DNA from 4 places in the Arthrobacter sp. AG258 genome. Region 4 is predicted to be linked to each of the others. Evidence: riboswitches for the same ligand, from Rfam matches in the RefSeq annotation. Region 4 holds a riboswitch; each other region holds the start of a gene.
The links. A riboswitch is a leader RNA that binds a small molecule or an ion and turns the genes downstream of it on or off. The one in region 4 is predicted to bind S-adenosylmethionine.
Positions count from the first base shown of each region.

Region 1: it holds a riboswitch for S-adenosylmethionine, as region 4 does, so the genes downstream of both, DFO47_RS06750 (cobalamin-independent methionine synthase II family protein) here and DFO47_RS19180 (bifunctional o-acetylhomoserine/o-acetylserine sulfhydrylase) in region 4, are expected to answer to the same signal.
Region 2: it holds a riboswitch for S-adenosylmethionine, as region 4 does, so the genes downstream of both, DFO47_RS13190 (DUF1737 domain-containing protein) here and DFO47_RS19180 (bifunctional o-acetylhomoserine/o-acetylserine sulfhydrylase) in region 4, are expected to answer to the same signal.
Region 3: it holds a riboswitch for S-adenosylmethionine, as region 4 does, so the genes downstream of both, DFO47_RS05255 (aminotransferase class V-fold PLP-dependent enzyme) here and DFO47_RS19180 (bifunctional o-acetylhomoserine/o-acetylserine sulfhydrylase) in region 4, are expected to answer to the same signal.

Region 1 is NZ_SOBI01000003.1:90,980-95,786, forward strand. It holds gene DFO47_RS06730 (choice-of-anchor G family protein) at 1-814, opposite strand, end outside; gene DFO47_RS06735 (hypothetical protein) at 811-1,527, opposite strand; gene DFO47_RS06740 (S26 family signal peptidase) at 1,541-2,146, opposite strand; gene DFO47_RS06745 (SipW-dependent-type signal peptide-containing protein) at 2,155-2,862, opposite strand; SAM riboswitch class I at 3,118-3,222, shown strand; gene DFO47_RS06750 (cobalamin-independent methionine synthase II family protein) at 3,235-4,443, shown strand; gene DFO47_RS06755 (uracil-DNA glycosylase) at 4,655-4,807, shown strand, end outside.
Region 2 is NZ_SOBI01000005.1:368,133-372,939, reverse strand. It holds gene DFO47_RS13210 (UDP-N-acetylglucosamine 1-carboxyvinyltransferase) at 1-114, shown strand, start outside; gene DFO47_RS13205 (glutamate--cysteine ligase) at 182-1,408, shown strand; gene DFO47_RS13200 (O-succinylhomoserine sulfhydrylase) at 1,413-2,621, opposite strand; gene DFO47_RS13195 (rhodanese-like domain-containing protein) at 2,622-3,032, opposite strand; gene DFO47_RS13190 (DUF1737 domain-containing protein) at 3,029-3,292, opposite strand; SAM riboswitch class IV at 3,306-3,420, opposite strand; gene opgC (OpgC domain-containing protein) at 3,597-4,807, shown strand, end outside.
Region 3 is NZ_SOBI01000002.1:429,257-434,063, reverse strand. It holds gene DFO47_RS05260 (class I SAM-dependent methyltransferase) at 40-798, opposite strand; gene DFO47_RS05255 (aminotransferase class V-fold PLP-dependent enzyme) at 891-2,309, opposite strand; SAM riboswitch class IV at 2,347-2,460, opposite strand; gene hisN (histidinol-phosphatase) at 2,602-3,426, opposite strand; gene rsgA (ribosome small subunit-dependent GTPase A) at 3,471-4,586, opposite strand; gene aroA (3-phosphoshikimate 1-carboxyvinyltransferase) at 4,570-4,807, opposite strand, start outside.
Region 4 is NZ_SOBI01000010.1:168,912-173,718, reverse strand. It holds gene DFO47_RS21235 (S8 family peptidase) at 1-1,615, opposite strand, end outside; SAM riboswitch class IV at 1,885-1,999, shown strand; gene DFO47_RS19180 (bifunctional o-acetylhomoserine/o-acetylserine sulfhydrylase) at 2,043-3,368, shown strand; SAM riboswitch class IV at 3,468-3,583, shown strand; gene DFO47_RS19175 (homoserine O-acetyltransferase) at 3,596-4,711, shown strand.

The DNA.
Region 1 (4,807 bases), on a different contig from region 4:
GCGGTGTGGGCATGCTGCCGAGCGCGGCGTTCGTGGTGCTAATGATTGATTCGGCAGCAGGCACATTCGTGCCCAGGTTCAGGCTGGCGACACCGTACTCCCGCGTGACGGCAGGGTTTGCCGCCAGCGTAGGCCATCCGTTGACCAGGTCGCATCCCTGGACGGACGCGGACGACGCCACAGCACCTACGTCCAGTGACACTCCGGCCAGTGACGCAGGAACAAGATTGTCCAGCCTGACGGTGGCCGACTGGGGTGCGGTGGCAGCTCCGGTGGCCGTTCCGCCCACGTCCACAGCCCCGGACTGGTCGGTGACCAGTCCGGCGGCGGCGCGGGCTTGTCCACTGTCCTGCGCCTGCGCCCACTGCGTGTACGTGCCCAGGCCTCCTACCGGAACGCCGAGGCCCAGGCCCACGGTCACAGGGTTGGTCCCCAGGGCCGGGACAGGCAGCTTGCTGATAAAGGCGTCCGGAATCCCCGTCACCGGAGTAGCCGACAGCGGCTGCGGCGACGCTGCGCCGCCGGCGTTGGTGACGGTGAGGCCTTCAACTCCCGCGATGGAATTGAGGTCCGTTCCTAGTACCCTGCCGGAAAGCTGGGTTGCGGACGCCTGGCCGCTGAAAAGGGTGTTGGTGGAACAGTCCCCCGGGGAACCAACGCCGACAGAACCGCCGGCCCATTCGTTGTCCACCCATGCCGCCGTGGTGACGGTGGTGGTCGCCACCAGGGAGACTGCGGCCGCTGCCGCTATGGCAACGGATGTCAGTGGGTTCCTTGCCCCGCGTCGCAGCAGGTTCTCGCGCGCGGTCTTCACGATGCCTCCCCCCTCCGGGTCATGTTCCGGCGGACTGCAGCCACCACCGCTGCGCCGAGGAGCAACAGGCCGCCGCCGGCCAACAGCCCCTGCACTACCGCTGCCCCGGTATTGGCCAACGGTGCGGGCGGCCGCTGGCCGGACGGGACCACGGCGTGGTCGTTCCCGGCAGCGGTGACCCCAATACCCAGCGTCAGCGCGGTGTCCGGCGGGTCCTGCGAATCCGCGGGCCGGGACAAGACAAATCGAAGGTAGGGCGAGGATCCGATGCGCAGATCACGCAAGGGAACCAGCACATCCTGGCGATGTTCAACGAGCGTTACCGGCGCTATCCGCGGCGTGGAGCCGATGGGGCAACGCAGGTCCCCGCCCAAGCCGCTGCTTCCCTGCCACGGGACATCGCATTCGTCCACGGACACAACGTAGGTGTCCGTACCGGCGATCTCACCGTCGGCGGTGACCTGCAGGGTGGACTCGCCGCTGGGCTGGTCCAGCGAAATGCCTATTTGCCAACTGAACGATTCCCCCGCTGACAGCACCGGCAGTGTCAGTGGATAGACCGACGAGGAAAGCGACAGGAAGCCGGCCGCCCCCGTCTCCGGTACCGGAATCAGCTGCTCGTCCGCCACGGCTGCGCCAGGCGCAGCGCCCACCAGCAAAACCGCGACAACCCCCGCGGCCCGTACGACGTCCCTGGTGCTGGGTCCCGCCATGTCATCTACGACCTTACTGTTGTGGTTTCGCCCCGGTGGCGCAGATCTCTGCCTGGACCGCGGCCCGGCGCCGCGGCCAGTAGGCCCACGTGACCAGTGCTGCCACCGCCAGGGTTGCCGCGCCCAGGAACTCCGGCCCCCGGGAGGCCATGATCCAGGTTCCCAACCCGGGAACCGTGAAGAGCACCTTCTGCGCCGTGGCCACCTCGTAGGGCAACGGATCATCCGAAGTGTTGGCGTCGCCGCGGAGCCTTAGCGACGCTGTGGCCCCCTCCACACTGGGCGGGTAAACTGCCACCACGCGGTGGGTCACCAGGGCGGTCGCCGCCTCCCGGCGGACCGACACGACGTCGCCCGGGACGAGATCCTTGGCGGTGACCTGCACGGTCAGGGACAGCGCACCGACTGGATAGAGCGGCTCCATCGATCCCGTACGGAAGACGACGAAGGACGCCTTGAAGAAGAAGCCCAGGACCAGGACAAGGATGCACGCCAGCCCCAACAGGGCAACGACGGTGAGCAAAGCTTCGCGGAATCCCCTGGCCACACGGAGGGCAGCCGGCCGGGCCCGGGGATCGGACGCCAACCCGGGCTTGCGCCGGGACGCTGTCTGCCTCATCGGAGGGGTTATGGCAGGCCCACTGTGCTTGAGAACTTCCAGAGCGGGACGGTCTTCTGCCCCTGCAGGGATGACGGGGCATCCGTGGGAAGGGTCAGAGCGAAGCAGATATCCACCGCGGTGCCAGGGGTGGCGTTGTCACCCCTGGGCAGGCTGATATTGGTCGCGGCTCCGGGGACAGAGATGGTGTTGAGGGTTGAGCCCGCAGGAATAATATTTGCGTTCTGCACGGGACCGAATCCTGCAGCGTTGCATGACGAACTCGGCACACCCTGCTTGGCTTCGTATCTCAGTGCCGAATAGAGCTGGGACGTGTTGGTGACCCCGTCTATGGGAAGGGACTGCTCCGCCTCGGTCAAGCTGGCTACCAGGGCTTCGGATCCGGCCACCGCCCGCAGCTGCATCGGTGCGTAAACGGTGCTGCCCGGCACCAGGTTGTCCGCATTGACGCTGAAGGTCAACGCCCCGCCGTTCCGGTCCGGCTGGTCACTCCATGCTGCTGTTCCACCGGTGCCTGTCCACGTGTTTTGCTGCATCTGGTACACCTTGGTCCCCGGGCCACCGCCGTTGTCGCTCTGGCCGAAGACCCACTCGTTGTCCGTCCACGCCGCGAGAGTGAAGGCCGCGCCGATCCCCAAGACAAGGCCGCCGGCAAGAATAGCGCGGACTTTATTAGCCTTTTGCGAGCGCGGCTTAGCGCTGGCTGATCCAACCATGATTCCCCCAAATTATTATTAAACCCCGAACGGTAAGACCGGGACACGGGTATGGGGGATTATCGGTATTTCCCCCAAAAGACCGATGTTTCTAGATCACCATCACTTACTAATTAAAGTCAAGTCGGTGTATTAAATGTTATCAAGTACCGCTTTCTCTCGGCGGAATCGTGCGGACGAGCTCCGACTGACGCTGCCGCGCCACAATATGAAACCGATTTGCCCCGCCGCCACGCTGTCGCTTTAGGTAAGAGTGGACCATCCGGAGCGGCTGAGAGACCTGGCTCAATGACGCCGCAGCAACCACGGTCCGGCAGGAAAGCTGCCGGCCGAAGGTGCTACTGCCAGGACCGATGGAAGGAAGATTCCAGCATGCCCCTCAACACCGACCATATTCGCGCCACCCACGCCGGGTCCCTGCCTCGCACCGATGAACTCATCGCAGCCAACACCGCAAAGGAATCCGACGGGATCACGCCGGCGTTCCTGGAGCTCCTGGAAGACTCCGTTGTGGGCGTGGTCCAGTGCCAGAAGGACCTGGGCATCGATATCCCCAACGACGGCGAGTACGGGCATACGATGTCCAACTCCGTAGACTACGGGGCCTGGTGGAACTACTCCTTCGCCCGGCTCGGCGGCCTGGAGCCGACCACCGTGGACCGGTGGGCTGAAGCCGAAGTCCGGCGGTCGTCCCCCGGAAACGTTGTCCTGACGTCCTTCCCCGACCGGCGGGACCGGCAGGCGTTCAATGAGGCGTACAGCGATCCCTCCTCCGGGATCTTGGCGCACCGGAAGAGCGTGTCCCAACCCAAGATCGCCGGGCCCCTGACATATACCGGCCATGACCTGGTGGCCTCGGACATCAAGAACCTGAAGACCGGGCTCGCCGCGGCAGGCCTCAGCGAAGGATTCGTGGCGTCCCTCTCCCCCGGTTCCTGCGCCCGCGTCGCCAATGAGTACTACAAGAACGATGAGGAGCTCGTCTACGCCTGCGCCGATGCGATGCGCGAGGAATACAAAGCCATCATCGACGCCGGCCTGACGGTCCAGCTCGACGATCCGTCCCTGGCCGAGAGCTGGGACCAGATCAACCCGGAGCCGTCCCTGGAGGACTACCTGAAGTTCATCCAGCTGCGCGTCGAGGCCACCAACTGGGCCTTGCGGGACCTTCCGCAGGAACAGGTCCGGCTGCACGTTTGCTGGGGCTCCTGGCATGGTCCGCACACAACGGATATCCCCTTCGCGGACATTATCGGCTCAGTGCTGCAGGTCAACGCCGGCGCGTACTCCTTCGAGGCGGCCAATGTCCGCCACGAGCACGAATGGCGTGTTTGGGAAGACACCACCCTTCCTGAGGGCAAAGTCATCATCCCCGGCGTCGTCTCCCACGCCACCAATGTGGTGGAGCACCCGGACCTGGTGGCGGACCGGATTGTCCGCTTCGCCAAGCTGGTGGGACGCGAGAACGTCATCGCGTCCACCGACTGCGGCCTGGGCGGCCGGGTGCATCCGCAGATCGCCTTCGCCAAGCTGGAGGCTCTTGGCGAGGGCGCCCGCCGCGCCACCAAGCGCCTCTGGTAGTCATCCGCCCCTTCCGGGAATGACCGCCGGTCCACTGCGCCATGAATCAGGTGCGCTGGACCGGCGTTTCGTTTCCCCGGGCTTGGTAAACTGGCAAAGGCCGACCCGGAATCGGCCCACCCCAACTAACCACCGTTGATGAGCTGCGCCACCGTGCGCCCATTTTCGGCGGTGGACGCAACATCAATCCCCGCAGGAGAACCAGCCCTTCATGACCGCACTGGCCCCCGAAACATTCCACGAACAGCTCATGAGCCGCCGTTACGAGCCCAGCGTTGCCGCTGTCAACGAGCTGTGCGATTCCCTGCAGGAAGCGAAGCCCGGAACCGTGGTGCCCTACGTGGACCCCATGCACGATGTTGAG
Region 2 (4,807 bases), on a different contig from region 4:
GCCGCACGGGGCGTCTCCGAGCTGCGCAACATCTACGTGATCGAACGCGGCTACGAGGACCTGGCGGAACGCCTCAACACCATCGGCGCCAAGGTGGAGTACTTCCAGGACTAGGCGTTCATGCTTCGTCATGATCAGCAGCTGCGCCCGGAATTTCCTGGCCCTGACGCAGAATGTTCGTATGCGTACTTTCGGCGTCGAGGAAGAACTCCTGATTGTTGATCCGGAGTCCGGGGAGCCGCTTGCCCTGGCGGACGCCCTCCTCGCCGGACACCGTGTCGCTGCGGACGATCTCCCGGTGGACCCGGACCTCCACCACTCCGGGAAGCAGGCGGATCACGACGACGAGATGGGCCTCAGTGCCGAGCTGAAGCTTGAGCAGATCGAGACGCAGACAAAGCCCTGCCTGGAGTCCGAGGCCCTGCTCGAGCAGATCAGGGCCGGCCGCGCCATGGCCAATCAGGCGGCCGCCAAGAACGGAGCCAGGGTGGCTGCGCTGGCCACGTCTCCGCTGGCATCCGCCAGCCACACCACGCCGGACCCTCGCTACGCCAGGATGCTGGAGCGCTTTGGCCTCACGGCGCAGGAACAGCTGACCTGCGGTTTCCACGTGCACACCTACATCGAATCGCCGGAAGAGGGCGTGGCGGTCCTGGACCGGATCCGCGACAAGCTGGCGGTGCTGACGGCGTTGAGCGCCAACTCGCCGTACTGGAACGGCGTCCCCACCGGGTTCGAAAGCTACCGTACCCAGGCCTGGAACCGGTGGCCGACGTCCGGCCCGGCCGCGATCTACGGGACGTACCCCGCCTACCGGAGGGTGGTCACCCGGCTGCTGGACACCGGCGTGATGCTCGATGAAGGGATGCTGTATTTCGACGCGCGGCTCTCCCGCAACCACCCCACCGTGGAGGTGCGGGTGGCGGACGTCTGCCTCCGCGCCGAGGATGCAGCCTTGATCGCCGTGCTGGTCCGCGCCCTGGTGGAATCGGCCGGCAGGGAATGGCGCGAGGGGGTGGACCCGGCGCCCGTGCCCACTGTCCTGCTGCGGATGGCCTCCTGGCAGGCCAGCAGTTCGGGACTCGGCGGCGAGCTCCTGGACTTTGGGAACTTCCGTCCGGCCCCGGCCGCGGACGTAGCCCGTTCCCTGGTGGATTACCTGGCGCCTGTCCTTCAGGAACAGGGCGAACTGGCCATGGCCCGCCAGGGCGTGGAGCACATCATCGCCCGCGGGACAGGGGCCGCTGAGCAGCGCCGGGCCCGCGACAGGGCGCTGGCCGGACCGCCTCCCGAGGATATGGGCTTCGGTGCAGTGGTCCGGCACGCCGTAGACGCCACCATGCGCGGCGCCCTGGATCTTTCCGGCGTGGAAGACACCCCGGAACTGCTGCGGGTCCGCCAGGCCTGACGCCTTATATCTGCTTCAGGGCCTGTTCCAGGTCGCGGATGAGGTCGTCCGCGTCCTCGAGCCCCACGGAGAGCCGGACCACGCCGTCGCTCAAGCCAATGGCGGCCCGCCCCTCCGGCCCCATGGCGCGGTGCGTGGTGGTGGCGGGGTGGGTGATCAGGGACTTCGAATCGCCCAGGTTGTTGGAGATGTCGATGATCCGCAGCCCGTCCAACAGGGCGAAGGCCGCCTCCTTGCCGGAGCGCCCGCCCGAGGGCGCCAGCTCAAGGGTGAGGACCGTGCCGCCGGCGCTCATCTGCTTCGCCGCCAGCTCATACTGCGGGTGCGATGTCAGCAGCGGGTACTTCACCCAGCTCACGGCAGGCTGCTCCTCGAGCCACTCAGCGAGCCGCAGGGCGGTGGCCGAGGAGTGCCGGACGCGCAGGCTCATGGTTTCCAGGCCCTTGGTCAGGACCCAGGCGTTGAACGCCGAAAGCGCCGGACCTGTGTGGCGCATCAGCTGCTTCACCGGGCCGTCGATGAACTCCTTGGTGCCCAGGATGGCACCGCCCAGGACCCGGCCCTGCCCGTCGATGTGCTTGGTGCCGGAGTACACGATGACGTCCGCGCCCAGGTCCCCGCAGCGCTGCAGCAGGGGAGTGGCGAAGACATTGTCCGCAACTACCGTGGCGCCGGCGGCATGGGCCAGTTCGCTCACCGCGGCGATGTCCACGATTTCCTGCATCGGGTTGGACGGGGATTCGAAGAAGACGGCGGTGGTGGGCTTGGACAGGGCCTCGCGCCACTGGTCCAGGTCCGGGCCATCGACGAAGACCGTTTCCACTCCCCACCGCGGCAGGATCTCGTTCAGGATCACGAAACATGACCCGAACAGTGAGCGGGCGGCCACCACGCGGTCACCGGCTGCAAGCAGCGCGCCCAGGGCCGTGAACACCGCGGACATGCCCGACGCCGTCGCGAAGCAGGCCTCGGTGCCTTCCAGCAGCCTGAGCCGTTCCTGGAAGGTGGCCACGGACGGGTTGCCGTAGCGCGAGTACACAAAGCGCTCGTCCTCGCCGGTGAAGGCGCGTTCGGCCGCGGCCGCGGATTCGTAGACGAACCCGGAATTCAGGAAGACGGCCTCTGAGGTTTCCTGGAAGTTGGTGCGGTCCAGCCCGCCGCGGACAGCCTGGGTGTCGGGGCTCCAGCCGGGGGCATCTTGATTGAAAGTCACTTAGTTCTTTCCGAGGTTGGTGGGCAGGCCGCGGTTCTTCCAGCCGTTGACGGTCCGTTCGCCGTAGCGGTCAGGTTCCCCCTCGAAGCCCTCCAGGACGTTGTAGGAAGTGAAGCCGGCCTGGGTGGCCGCCACGGCCGCGGCGATGGATCGCTGGCCCGAACGGCAAAGGAACACGAGCTCAGCGCCCGGGTCCTCAGGCGCCTGCTCCTTGAGGTCCTTCACGAAATCGGGGTTGGGGATGCCGCCGGGGAAGGTCCACTGGATGAAGAGCGGATCGTTGTCCGTTGCCTTGGTATCCGGAATGCCAATGTGGGCCCATTCGCCCTCGGTGCGGACGTCCACCAGGATGGCGCCCTGCTCCAGCTTGGCCCACGCTTCCTGCGGCGTCAGGTCTCCCGCGTAGCTCATGCGTGGCCCTCGCCGTCGAACTCGCCTTCCAGGTCGTCAACGGCCGTGGCCACCGCGGCGTCAGCCGACGCGATGGCGGCCGGGAGGACAACGGCCTGGGCCACGATGACGCTGCTGCCGTTGAAAGTGGCCGCCGGGCTGCCGTGCAGGACGTAACCGTCCGCAAGCGCAGCCGAGATCCGCTCACAGAAGGAGCGGTCGTCCGGGCCCGTAATCAGGCGGTAGGACAATTTTTCGTCAGGGGCGGGTGCGTCAGACACGACGGATCTCCTTCTTTCACGCTTGCAGCTCGAATCGGTCGATATGCCAAGTATTCACCTGAGGCACCCCGCCGCGAGAGGAGGGTTGCCGACCGGCCAGTCAGGGCTTAGCACCGGTACTCATTACTCCCCAAAAACGTAACACCTGCGCCGCCAAGCCGCACGGCCGCCGTCGTCATGTTCCGTAATTGAGAGCCCGCGACCACCGCGTCACGGGAACGCGGCAAGGCGGCCGGACCGATAAAGTTTCTACCGGGGGCGCCGCCCTGCCGTCACAGTGGGAGTACCGGGGGGTCTTGCCAGCATGCGAGCAGCAACATCGCACCACCAGGCCGGCCGTCGTCGTGCCCGTCACCGTTCCCCCGGGGCGTTCCTGGCCGCCGCCGTCGTCGTGCTCCTGGCGCTGCTGGCGCCCGCCGGTGCTGCGCAGGCGGCCTCCGCGGTACCGGACCAAGGCAAGCCGTGGCTGGGTGCCGTCCTTGAATGGGGCGAGGATACCGCCGCTGGATTCTCCGACCGGCTGGGTGCGAGCCCGGCCGTGTTTGGCCACGACATCGGCCTGCCGTTCCGCGACTCGGACCGGAACAACATCGAGGGGTTCCTGCAGCAGGCCTCGGCCAAGGGCGCCCACGCCATGCTCACCGTGAAGCCCACGGTGCCGCTGGACCAGATCGGCGCCTCCGAAGCGGAAGCCTTCGCCGGCAAGGTCCGCGACCTGGCCTCCGGGTTCAAGGGCCGGCTGTTGATCCGGTTTGCGCCGGACATGAACTCGAGCTGGGTGGCCTGGGGGCAGCAGCCGGCCGCCTACCGGGAGGCCTTCAAGGCGGTCGCGGCAGCGGTCAAAAAGGACGACGGCGGCCGGGCCGCCATGGTCTGGGCGCCGTACCTGGGCAAGGACTACCCCTTTGACCGGAGCAGGAATGCCCCGCAGCCTGGAAGTGACGGCTTCGCCCTCCTGGACACCAACGGCGACGGCGCCTGGAACGGCTCCGACGCCGCCTACGCCCCCTACTATCCGGGGGACGACGCCGTGGACTGGGTGGGCCTGACTGCCTACCATGACGACACTGCCGGCGCCGCTGCCGTTAACACCGTGCCGCGTGCCGGTGAACTCCAGGAGATGCTGACCGGCGCGGGCAGCGAGAACTTCTACAGTGCCTACGCGGAGGTCCGCAGGAAGCCGCTACTGCTCCAGACGTCGGCGTTCTACAGCCCTGCCGCGGGCGGACCGCCGGAGGCGGATATCAAGACGGCCTGGTGGGACCAGGTGGTGGGTACCGCCACCTCGCCGGCTTTCGCCAGGACGGCGGCGGTGGTGTGGGACGAGCGCACCAGCACCCGGGATACCGGCGTGGCCAGCATCGACTGGCTGCTCACCGGAAATCCCGCCATCGCCAAAGCTGCGCTGGACCGGCTGAAGTCCTCTGCTGTGGTCACCGGGCCGGTCACCGATGTGGCCGCGGACGGATCGTATGTCCGGGCCAACACCCTGTCCGGGGCAGCGGTCTGGACCGT
Region 3 (4,807 bases), on a different contig from region 4:
GGGTCCGCGGGGCCTGCGGCGTCGGGCAAACCCATCCCGTTACGCTTTCACGGCGCGCCACGCCAAGGTGAGGTAGGGAAGATCGAGTTCCTGGTCGGGCGGGTAGGCCAGATGGTCGTGGAGGTACCAGTCCAGGTTCGCCAGGACCTTGGCCCTGGTTGACTCGCCGGCGCGCAGGTAATAGCTCCGGGACTTGGTGAGTTCCATCAGGTCCGTGGTGGTCACCTTGTCCTGCCAGTGTGTGACATGCCCTTCGAGCCCGGTGAATTCGGGCCCCACCACCGGCTTGTGGCCCGGGCGGTACACATCGCCGGCGTGCATGATCCTGGAGAGCCTGTGCACCCACGGCACCGAGGTATCCAGTTGGTTCCAGATGAGTCCGAGCGTTCCGTGCGGGCGCAGGACGCGGGCAAGTTCGGTGCTTGCAGGCAGCGCGTCGCACCAGTGCCAGGCCTGCGCCACGGTGACGACGTCGAAGGAGGCTTCGGCCAGCCCCGTCGCCTCCGCGGTCCCCGCCATGGCCGTGGCAGCAGGGCAGTGTGCCGAGAGTTGGGCGAGCATGTCCGTGGAAGGGTCGACGGCGGTTACCTCCAGGCCAAGCTCCAGCAGCAGGGCCGTAAACTTCCCGGTACCGGCCCCGACATCGAGTGCGTCACGGGCCTGCGCCGGGACCAGCCACCGGGCTGACTCCGCGGGGTAGCCCGGCCTGACGCGCTGGTAGTGCCGTCCGCCGTCGCGGAAACTGCCGCCAAGTTCCCGCCGGCGCCCGTGATCAAGCTTGGGGCCACCCCGAACCACGCGTGGACTCCTTCAATTCCGACTGTTGATGCCCCTCGAATTTACCGCACCCCCTTTGGACATGTGGTGGGGGAGCAGGAGCGGGAGGAGCCCTAGTCGTCGATACAGGGGGCCGCGCCGGCCGTGCCCGGGGTGTTGGGTGCCCAGTGCGGGTAGGTGCGGGAGTCGTTGGCGGGCACCCAACGGCCTGCGTCAACCACGTAGTCCCAGCCCAGTCCGTTGCTGCGCAGTGCGCGGATGCCGGCAAGAAGGCGTTCGGCATCCTCCAGCCGGGATCCGACGCCGAAGCTCGCCCGGAGTGATCCGTTGGGCAGGCCCAGGCGTTTCAGCAGCGGGTGGGCGCAGAAGCGTCCGTCCCGCAGGCCCACGCCGTGCTCCGCCGAGAGGTAGGCGGCCACCAGCCCGGCGTCGTAGCCTGCAACCGAGAAATTGACCACGCCGATGGTGTCCGTTTCCGGATTGGTGTCCTTGAAGATCTGGTGGACGGTGACGCCGTCGATGCCCTGGAGGCCCTCCACCAGGAAGGAGCGGATGGCGGACTCGTGGGCGTGCCAGCGTTCCTGGTCCAGTTCCGCGATCACCTGGGTGGCGCGGGCCAGCGTGGCGGCTCCCAGGACGTTGGGCGATCCCCCCTCATGGCGGGCCGGGCCGGTGGCCCAGCTGACGCCGTCGAGCCTTGCTTCCTTGACGGCACCGCCCCCGGCCAGGTGCGGGACACCGGCGTCCAGCCAGTCAGCACGCCCCACCAGGACGCCTGCGCCGAACGGCGCGTAGAGCTTGTGCCCGGAGAACGCAAGGTAGTCGACGTCGTCCGTGCTGATGTCCACCCGGCGATGCGGCGCAAGCTGGGCGGCGTCCACCACGATCCGTGCGCCGTACTGGTGCGCCAGCGCGGCCAAGGCCCGGATGGGGAGGATCTCGCCGGTGACGTTGGAAGCGCCGGTGACGGCCAGCAGGCAGACCCCGCCCTGCTCAAGTTCGGTGCGGACTGCCTCCAAAGTGCCGCTGATGGTGTCCGCGGCGACAATGCTGCGGTGCGGGACGCCCTGCCAGGGCAGGAGGTTGGCGTGGTGTTCGATGTCCAGGTAAAGGACATCTCCGGCGGGGCGGCCGTCCGCCAGCGGCAGGCAGCCGGCCAGCAGGTTCAGGGAGTCGGTGGTATTGCGGGTGAAGATGACCGAATCGCCGGGGCGCCCTCCCACGAAGTCGCGGACAATGTTGCGTGCGTTTTCGTACACTGAGGTGCTGATCTGGGATGCGTAGCCGGCGCCCCGGTGGACACTCGCGTAGTACGGGAGGATCTCGTTCAGGTACGCGGACACCACTGACAGCGCCGGTGCGGAGGCGCCGTAGTCGAGGTTTGCGTAGCGGACGTGGCCGCCGGAGATCAGCGGCGCCTGGATCTCGGCGCCGGTGACCGCGGCGAGGGGCCGGCCGGCGACGGCCTGTCGCGGATCCGGCGCGGCGGCGTTGGCGGTGGCGGAAAGGGGGGAGACGGTGGCAGTTGTCACAGAGACCTCACTTGGATACAGGACTCCGGCACAGTGGAATCCGCGCTTGCCGTATCCGCTCCGGACCGGCCTGGTCGTCACCCGGGGCACCCCACCGCGAATGGAGGGTTGCCGGCCAGCAAACCGGGGTTTTGCGCTGGCACTCGTGACCTGGATAAAAGCGTAGAACATGGAATGGGCAGGACTAAAGCCGCGGCAATTGTTAAGGCTTTTGTTACGCCCTGCCGAAGAAACGGCCGCGGACGCCCCCTCAAGGAGGCGTCCGGCGTCGTATTGTTCGATTATTGTGCCGCTAGGGCGACTGCTGGAGCAGGTCGTCGAGGTCCGGGTTCAGCCGGTGCAGCACCTCTGAATGCAGGATCGAGTTCGTGGCCAGGGCATTGCCGCCGAACGGGCCATCCTCGCCTTCGAGGGACGTGAAGCGGCCGCCGGCCTCCACCACGATCGGTACCAGGGCAGCCATGTCGTACAGGTTCAGTTCGGGTTCGCAGGCGATATCCACCGAGCCTTCCGCCACCATGCAGTAGGACCAGAAGTCTCCGTACGCCCGGGTCCGCCACACGTCTTCCGTCAGGCCGAGGAAGTCGTCAAGGTTTCCGCGTTCCTTCCAGCCGCCCAGGCTGGAATAGGAGAGGGAGGCGTCGGCCAGGTTTGAGACGTTGGAAACCCGAAGCCGGGTGGCGGCGGCCAGGGACCTGCCCATGTACGCGCCCATGCCTTTGGCAGCCCACCAGCGCTTGCCCAGTGCCGGAGCGCTGACGACGCCCACCACCGGCTCGCCCTCGTCCACCAGGGCGATCAGCGTGGCCCAGACCGGGACGCCGCGGACGAAGTTCTTGGTCCCGTCGATGGGATCGATGATCCAGCGCCGCGAGCCGTGGCCGGTGCTGCCGAATTCCTCACCCAGAACGGCATCGCGGGGCCGGGAGCGGGAGAGTTGGCCTCGGATGGCCTCCTCGGCCGCCTTGTCGGCGTCGGTGACCGGCGTCAGGTCCGGCTTGGTCTCGACGTGGAGGTCCAGGGCCTTGAACCGGCTCATCGTCTGGTCGTCCACGGAGTCGGCCAGGACGTGGGCCAGGCGCAGGTCATCGTTGTAACTCGAAGCGGGTTGGATCATGGTTCCAAACTACCGTCTGCGGGCGTTTCTGCCGGGAGAACGCGTCAGTTGACGCTGCCAAGCTCCTTCGTTTCCTGTGCTTCCATCCTTGGATCGGCGCCGAGCAGCCGCCGCAGGGACGCCAGGCGGGCGGCGCCGGTAGGGCCGGCGTGTCCGCCGTCCACCCACTCGTCCAGCCCGCAGTTGACCGCCGTTGCCGTGTGCTTGCAGCCCCGCTCGCAGTTTTCGATGCCCGGGGAGAGATCCGGGAACGAGCGCAGGATCCTGTCCGGGTCCACGTGCGCCAGGCCAAAGGACCGGATCCCCGGGGTGTCGATGATCCAGCTGCCGGGCGGCGCGTCCGCGAGCCGAAGTGCCAGCGCCGACGACGACGTGTGCCGGCCGCGCCCGGTGACGGCGTTGACGCCGCCGGTGGCGCGCTCGGCGCCCGTGAGTGCGTTCACCATAGTGGATTTGCCCACCCCGGAATGCCCCAGCATCACGGTGACGGTGCCGTCGAGGTGTGCGCGGAGGGCGGCCACCGCAGCGCTGTCCAGCCGGGCGGAGAGGCCGTCGTCGGACCGCGCGTCGATCCCGGAGGCCTGTGCGTCGGCGGTCTTGCTGATGATGACGGGGAAGTCCAGGTGCGTGTAATTGGAGAGGAGCTCGGCGGGATCCTTGACGTCGGCCTTGGTCACCAGCAGGATCGGCGCGATCCCGGCGTCGTAGGCCGCCACCAGGGCGCGGTCAATGAAGCCTGTGCGGGGCTCGGGGTTGGCGGCCGCCACGACGATGACCAGCTGGTCCGCGTTGGCCACCACGGCGCGCTCCACGGGGTCGGTATCGTCGGCACTGCGGCGAAGCAGGGTGCGGCGGTCCTGAATTCTCACCAGCCGGGCCAGCGTGTCCGGGGCTCCGGAGACATCCCCCACCAGGGAGACGAAGTCGCCGGCCACCACGGGATTGCGGCGAAGCTCGCGGGCCCGCGCAGCGATGACCACCCGCTCATTGTCCGAGTCCTCACCCACCACCGCGGTGTACCGCCCACGGTCCACCGTGATGATCCGGCCGGTTACGGCGTCATCGTGGCTGGGGCGGTCTTTGGTGCGTGGCCTGGAGCCTTTCTTGCTCGGGCGGATCCTGACGTCCGATTCGTCCCAGGAATCAGTGCTCCGCGCCACTGCCGCGCCCTTCCGGTCCGGCAGCGGACGTGCCCTCCTGGGCCAGCATGCCTGCCCACAGCTGTGGGAAGTCGGGCATGGTCTTGGCTGTGGTGGCAATATCCTCCACCTGGACGCCCGGTACCGCCAGTCCCAGGATCGCCCCGGCCGTGGCCATCCGGTGGTCCGCGTAGCTGTGCACGACGCCGGCGTGCAGCCGGGCGGGGCGGATGAGCAGTCCG
Region 4 (4,807 bases):
CCTGCGACGAGAAGGTGCCAGGGTCTACCGGGGCCCCTGCGATGTAGTAGCCGAAGGTGTCGGCGATGAGTTGGACGGTGCCGGCGGAGTTGTTGGTCAGGGCGATGGTTCCGTCGGCGGCGACGGGGGTGATGACCAGGTTGGGGGTGGTTTGGTCGGTGTTGAAGTTCAGGTTGGAGGTTCCGGGGGTGGGGGTGCCGCCGGCGTGGACGGTGATGTTGCCGAAGCTGGTGGGTGAGGTGACGGTGACGTTGACGGCGACGGCGGAGACTCCGGTGGTGGGGATGCCGCCGTGGCCGGTGACGGGGACGCGGATGGTGGCTCCGGGTGCGACGGGGCCGCTGGCTCCGCCGGTGCCGTAGCGGGTGTCCAGCTGCCGGAAGGGCGCCTGCGACGAGAATGCCCCCGGCAGGCGCGGGCTGGCAGGCACGTGCAGCAGTTTGTTTGGCGTTCCGGCGCCGGCACCGGCGATGGTTCCCGGAACAGCCGTCGACAGGACGGTGTCCGTGACCTGCGCAGGCGTGAAGAGCGGGTGCCGGGAGAGGATGAGGGCTGCCGTGCCGGCAACGTGCGGTGAGGCCATGGAGGTCCCGCTCAGCGATGCCGTGGCCGTCGACGACGTGTTCCAGGTGGAGGTAACGCCCACCCCCGGGGCGTAAAGGGCCACGCACTGGCCGTAGTTGGAGAACGAGGCCTGGTGGTCCGAGGAGTCGCTCGCGGCCACCGTCAAGGCGGACGGGACCCGGGCGGGCGAGGACGTGCAGGCATCCGTGGCCGAATTCCCGGCCGCGACGACGACGGAAATTCCATCGTCGACGACATTCTGGACTGCGGTGTCAAGGAGGCTGCTGACCGGTCCGCCAAGGCTCATGTTCACCACGGCCGGAGTTCCTGCGGCATGGTCCCCGGCAATCCAGTCGAGTCCGGCGATGATGTCCGAGTAGTAGCCGGACCCGTCGCAGGCCAAGGTCCGCACGGGCACGATCGTGGCGGATTTGGCCACGCCGTAGACGGTTCCGGCGATGATCCCCGAAACGTGGGTGCCGTGTCCGTTGCAGTCACTTGTCCCGCCGCCGTCGGAAAGTGCCGTCCATCCCGCGGCAACCCGTCCGCCGAAATCCACGTTGGAGGCGAGGACTCCGGTGTCAACCACATAGGCGCGGACACCGAGGCCGGAAGCGTCATACGTGTAGGCGCCGGACAGTGGCAACGCCTGCTGGTCCAGCCGGTCAAGACCCCAGGGCGCGGGTTTTTCCGTGGCGGAAATCGTCGATACCGCATCGGGTTCCACGGCTGTTGCCTTGCCGGACCGCAGCAGTGCGGCGGCTTGCGCCGCCGTGGCTTTGATCGCCGCTCCGTGCAGGGCCTTGCTGAACGTGTGGTCGACGGCGACCCCCTGGGAACGAAGGTCGCGCGCCGCCGTTGGGACGTCAGTTCCCGCCGGGAACTGGACCAGGTAGCGGCCATTGGGGCTGTCGGGAGCGGACGAGGGAGCGGCGGCGGGCGCGGTGGCTGCCGCTGGCGGCGCCGAGGCTTGCACTGGTGTACCGCTTGAGCAGAAGGCGACGGCGGACAACAGTGCGGCGGCAAGGGCCAGGCGCAAAGACTGGGGCAACGGATTCGAATTCCTTTGTGCGTGGTTGGGGGCGACGGGATAACGTCGTCCGGCTTCCACGGTATCCGGGCCAGGACGGCTGGCGGCCAAACCTCGGGCGATCCTTCGCATTATTTGTGGAACCTTGGAAAACCTCCACATCGGACTGCCATCGTGCCCGGATCCGTCCCCCGCCCGTCGGCTGAGACCCCCACGGCCCGCACACAGCGGCAAGACCATGTTCGTCACAATGCTGTCCCGGCCGGAGTGATGTTCCTACACTGGGCGCAGGTCATGAGTGCCAGCGTTAAGCCCCGGCTCGCTGGCCGGCAACCCTCCATCCGCGGTGGGGTGCCCCGGGTGAGGACCAGGCTGTCCGGCAATTGCCGGAAGCAAGCGCGGCCCGTGGTGCTCCCAGCATGCCGGGCCCATGTCATAGGAGACTGAGATGTCCAACGGATGGTCCTTCGAAACCCGCCAGATCCATGCAGGCCAGGAGCCTGACAGCGCCACCGGGGCCCGCGCCCTTCCCATCTACCAGACCACGTCCTTCGTGTTCCCGAGCGCCGAGAGCGCAGCCAACCGTTTTGCGCTGGCCGAACTGGCGCCGATCTACACCCGCATCGGCAACCCCACCCAGGACGCGGTGGAGCAGCGGATCGCCAGCCTCGAAGGTGGCCTGGCCGCTTTGCTGCTGAGCTCGGGGCAGGCCGCGGAGACCTTCGCCGTCCTGAATATCGCCGAGGCCAGGGACCACATCGTGGCCAGCCCCAGCCTGTACGGCGGCACCTACAACCTGTTCGCCCACACCCTGAAGAAGTTCGGCATCGCGGTCACCTTCGTGGAAGATCCGGACAACCTGGACCAGTGGCGGAATGCCGTTCAGCCCAACACCAAACTGTTCTTTGGCGAGGTGGTATCCAACCCGCGCCAGGACGTCTTGGACATCGAAGGCATCTCCCAGGTGGCCCACGACGCCGGCGTTCCCCTGATCGTGGACAACACCCTGTCCACTCCCTACCTGATCCGGCCGCTGGAGTGGGGTGCGGACATCGTGATCCACTCCGCCACCAAGTACCTGGGCGGTCATGGCTCGGCGATTGCCGGCGTCATCGTCGACTCCGGCAAGTTCGATTTCGGCAAGGACCCCGACCGGTTCCCCGGTTTCAACACCCCGGATCCCACCTACAACGGGCTGGTCTACGCCCGGGACCTTGGCGAGGGCGGCGCACTGGGCGCCAACCTTTCCTACATCCTCAAAGCCCGTGTCCAGTTGCTGCGCGACCTTGGCTCGGCGGTTTCGCCCTTCAACGCCTTCCTGATTTCGCAGGGCCTGGAAACGCTGAGCCTGCGGGTGGAACGGCACGTTTCCAACGCCACGGAGGTGGCGCGCTGGCTGGAGGGAAGGGACGACGTCGAATCGGTCGCCTACGCGGGGCTGCCGTCCAGCCCCTGGTACGAACGGGGCCGCAAGTACGGGCCCAAGGGGACCGGCGCCGTCGTCGCTTTCAACCTGGCCGGGGGCGCGGAGGCGGGCAAGCGCTTCGTCGACGCCCTGGAACTGCACTCGCACGTCGCCAACATCGGCGACGTCCGTTCGCTTGTCATCCACCCGGCGTCGACCACCCACAGCCAGCTCTCGCCCGAGCAGCAGGTGGTGGCCGGCGTCAATCCGGGGCTGGTCCGCTTGTCGGTTGGCTTGGAGCACATCGACGACATCCTGGCCGACTTGGAGGCCGGTTTCCGCGCGGCCAAGGGCGGCGCCGACGCCTGACCGCCGGCACGCCGGGGCGCTGCCGGCCGGCAGCGCCGGGAAGTCACAACCAGTCACACTCTTGGCCTGGACCGGGGGGTGTTTCGTACACTCGAACCAGGTCATGAGTGCCAGTGACAGCCCCGGCTTGCTGGCCGGCAACCCTCCTTCCGCGGTGGGGTGCCCCGGGTGAAGACCTGGCCTGCCGGTCAAATGACGGCAGGCAAGCGCGTAGAAGAGGTCTTGCCATGACGGTTACCGTCGCCCGTACCACCATTCCCGAACACGGAGTTGTCCGCTACGCCTCCATTGGAGGACTCGAGCTCGAGGGCGGCGGCTACCTGCCGGATGTCACCCTGGCGTACGAAACCTGGGGCACGCTGAACGCGGACGGCAGCAACGCCATCCTGATCGAGCACGCCCTGACGGGCAGCACCCACGTGACCCGGGGCGACACCGACGAAGAGGGCTGGTGGGAACAGCTGGCCGGTCCTGGGGCGCCCGTCGATACGGACAGGTTCTTCGTGGTGTCCGTCAACATTGTGGGCGGCTGCTACGGGTCCACGGGCCCGTCGTCGGCCGCCCCCGACGGAGCACCCTGGGGCTCACGCTTCCCCCTGGTCACCCTGCGGGACAGCACTGTTGCCGAGGCCCGGCTGGCGGACCAGCTGGGCATCGGGAGCTGGTACGCCGTCCTTGGCGGTTCCATGGGGGGTGCCCGCGCCCTGGAGTGGGCGGTGACCTACCCTGACCGGGTGCAGCGCTGCGCCGTCATCTCGGTCGGCGCTGCCAGCACGGCTGAACAGATCGCTTTCGCCCAGGCCCAGACCCTGGCCATCCGCCAGGATCCGAACTTCAACGGCGGCGACTACTACGGCGGACCGTGTCCGGAAGACGGCCTGGCCCTGGCACGGCGGATCGCCCACATCACGTACCGGTCCGCCGCGGAACTGGAAGGGCGCTTCGGCCGGGAACCCCAGGCCCCCGAGTCGCCCCTGCACGGCGGACTGCTGGCAAACCGCGGACGCTACCAGGTGGAAAGCTATCTGGACCACCAGGGCAGGAAGCTCGTCCGCCGGTTCGACGCCAACAGCTATATCGCCCTCACCGAGGCGTTGATGAGCCACGATGTCTGCCGTGGCCGCGGGCCGCTGGCCGAGACCCTGGCATCCGCCACCGCCCGGTTCTTCGTTGCCGCCGTGGACTCCGACCGGCTCTACTTCCCGTCCCAGTCCCGCGAATTGGCCCAGGCCCTGCCGGGTGAGGTTGACGTGCATATGATCTCGGCACCGATAGGCCATGACGGCTTCCTGACCGAGATCGGACAGCTGGGGAACCAGCTCCGGACGACGTTCCTGGCCTAGCTGCGCCCGTCCCGGCAGCGGCCGGCTGCTGCCCTGCGGTGCTTCCGGTGCACGCTGCCGGTGGACGCCGCGGTGCCACAGTGCAGCAGGCCCGGG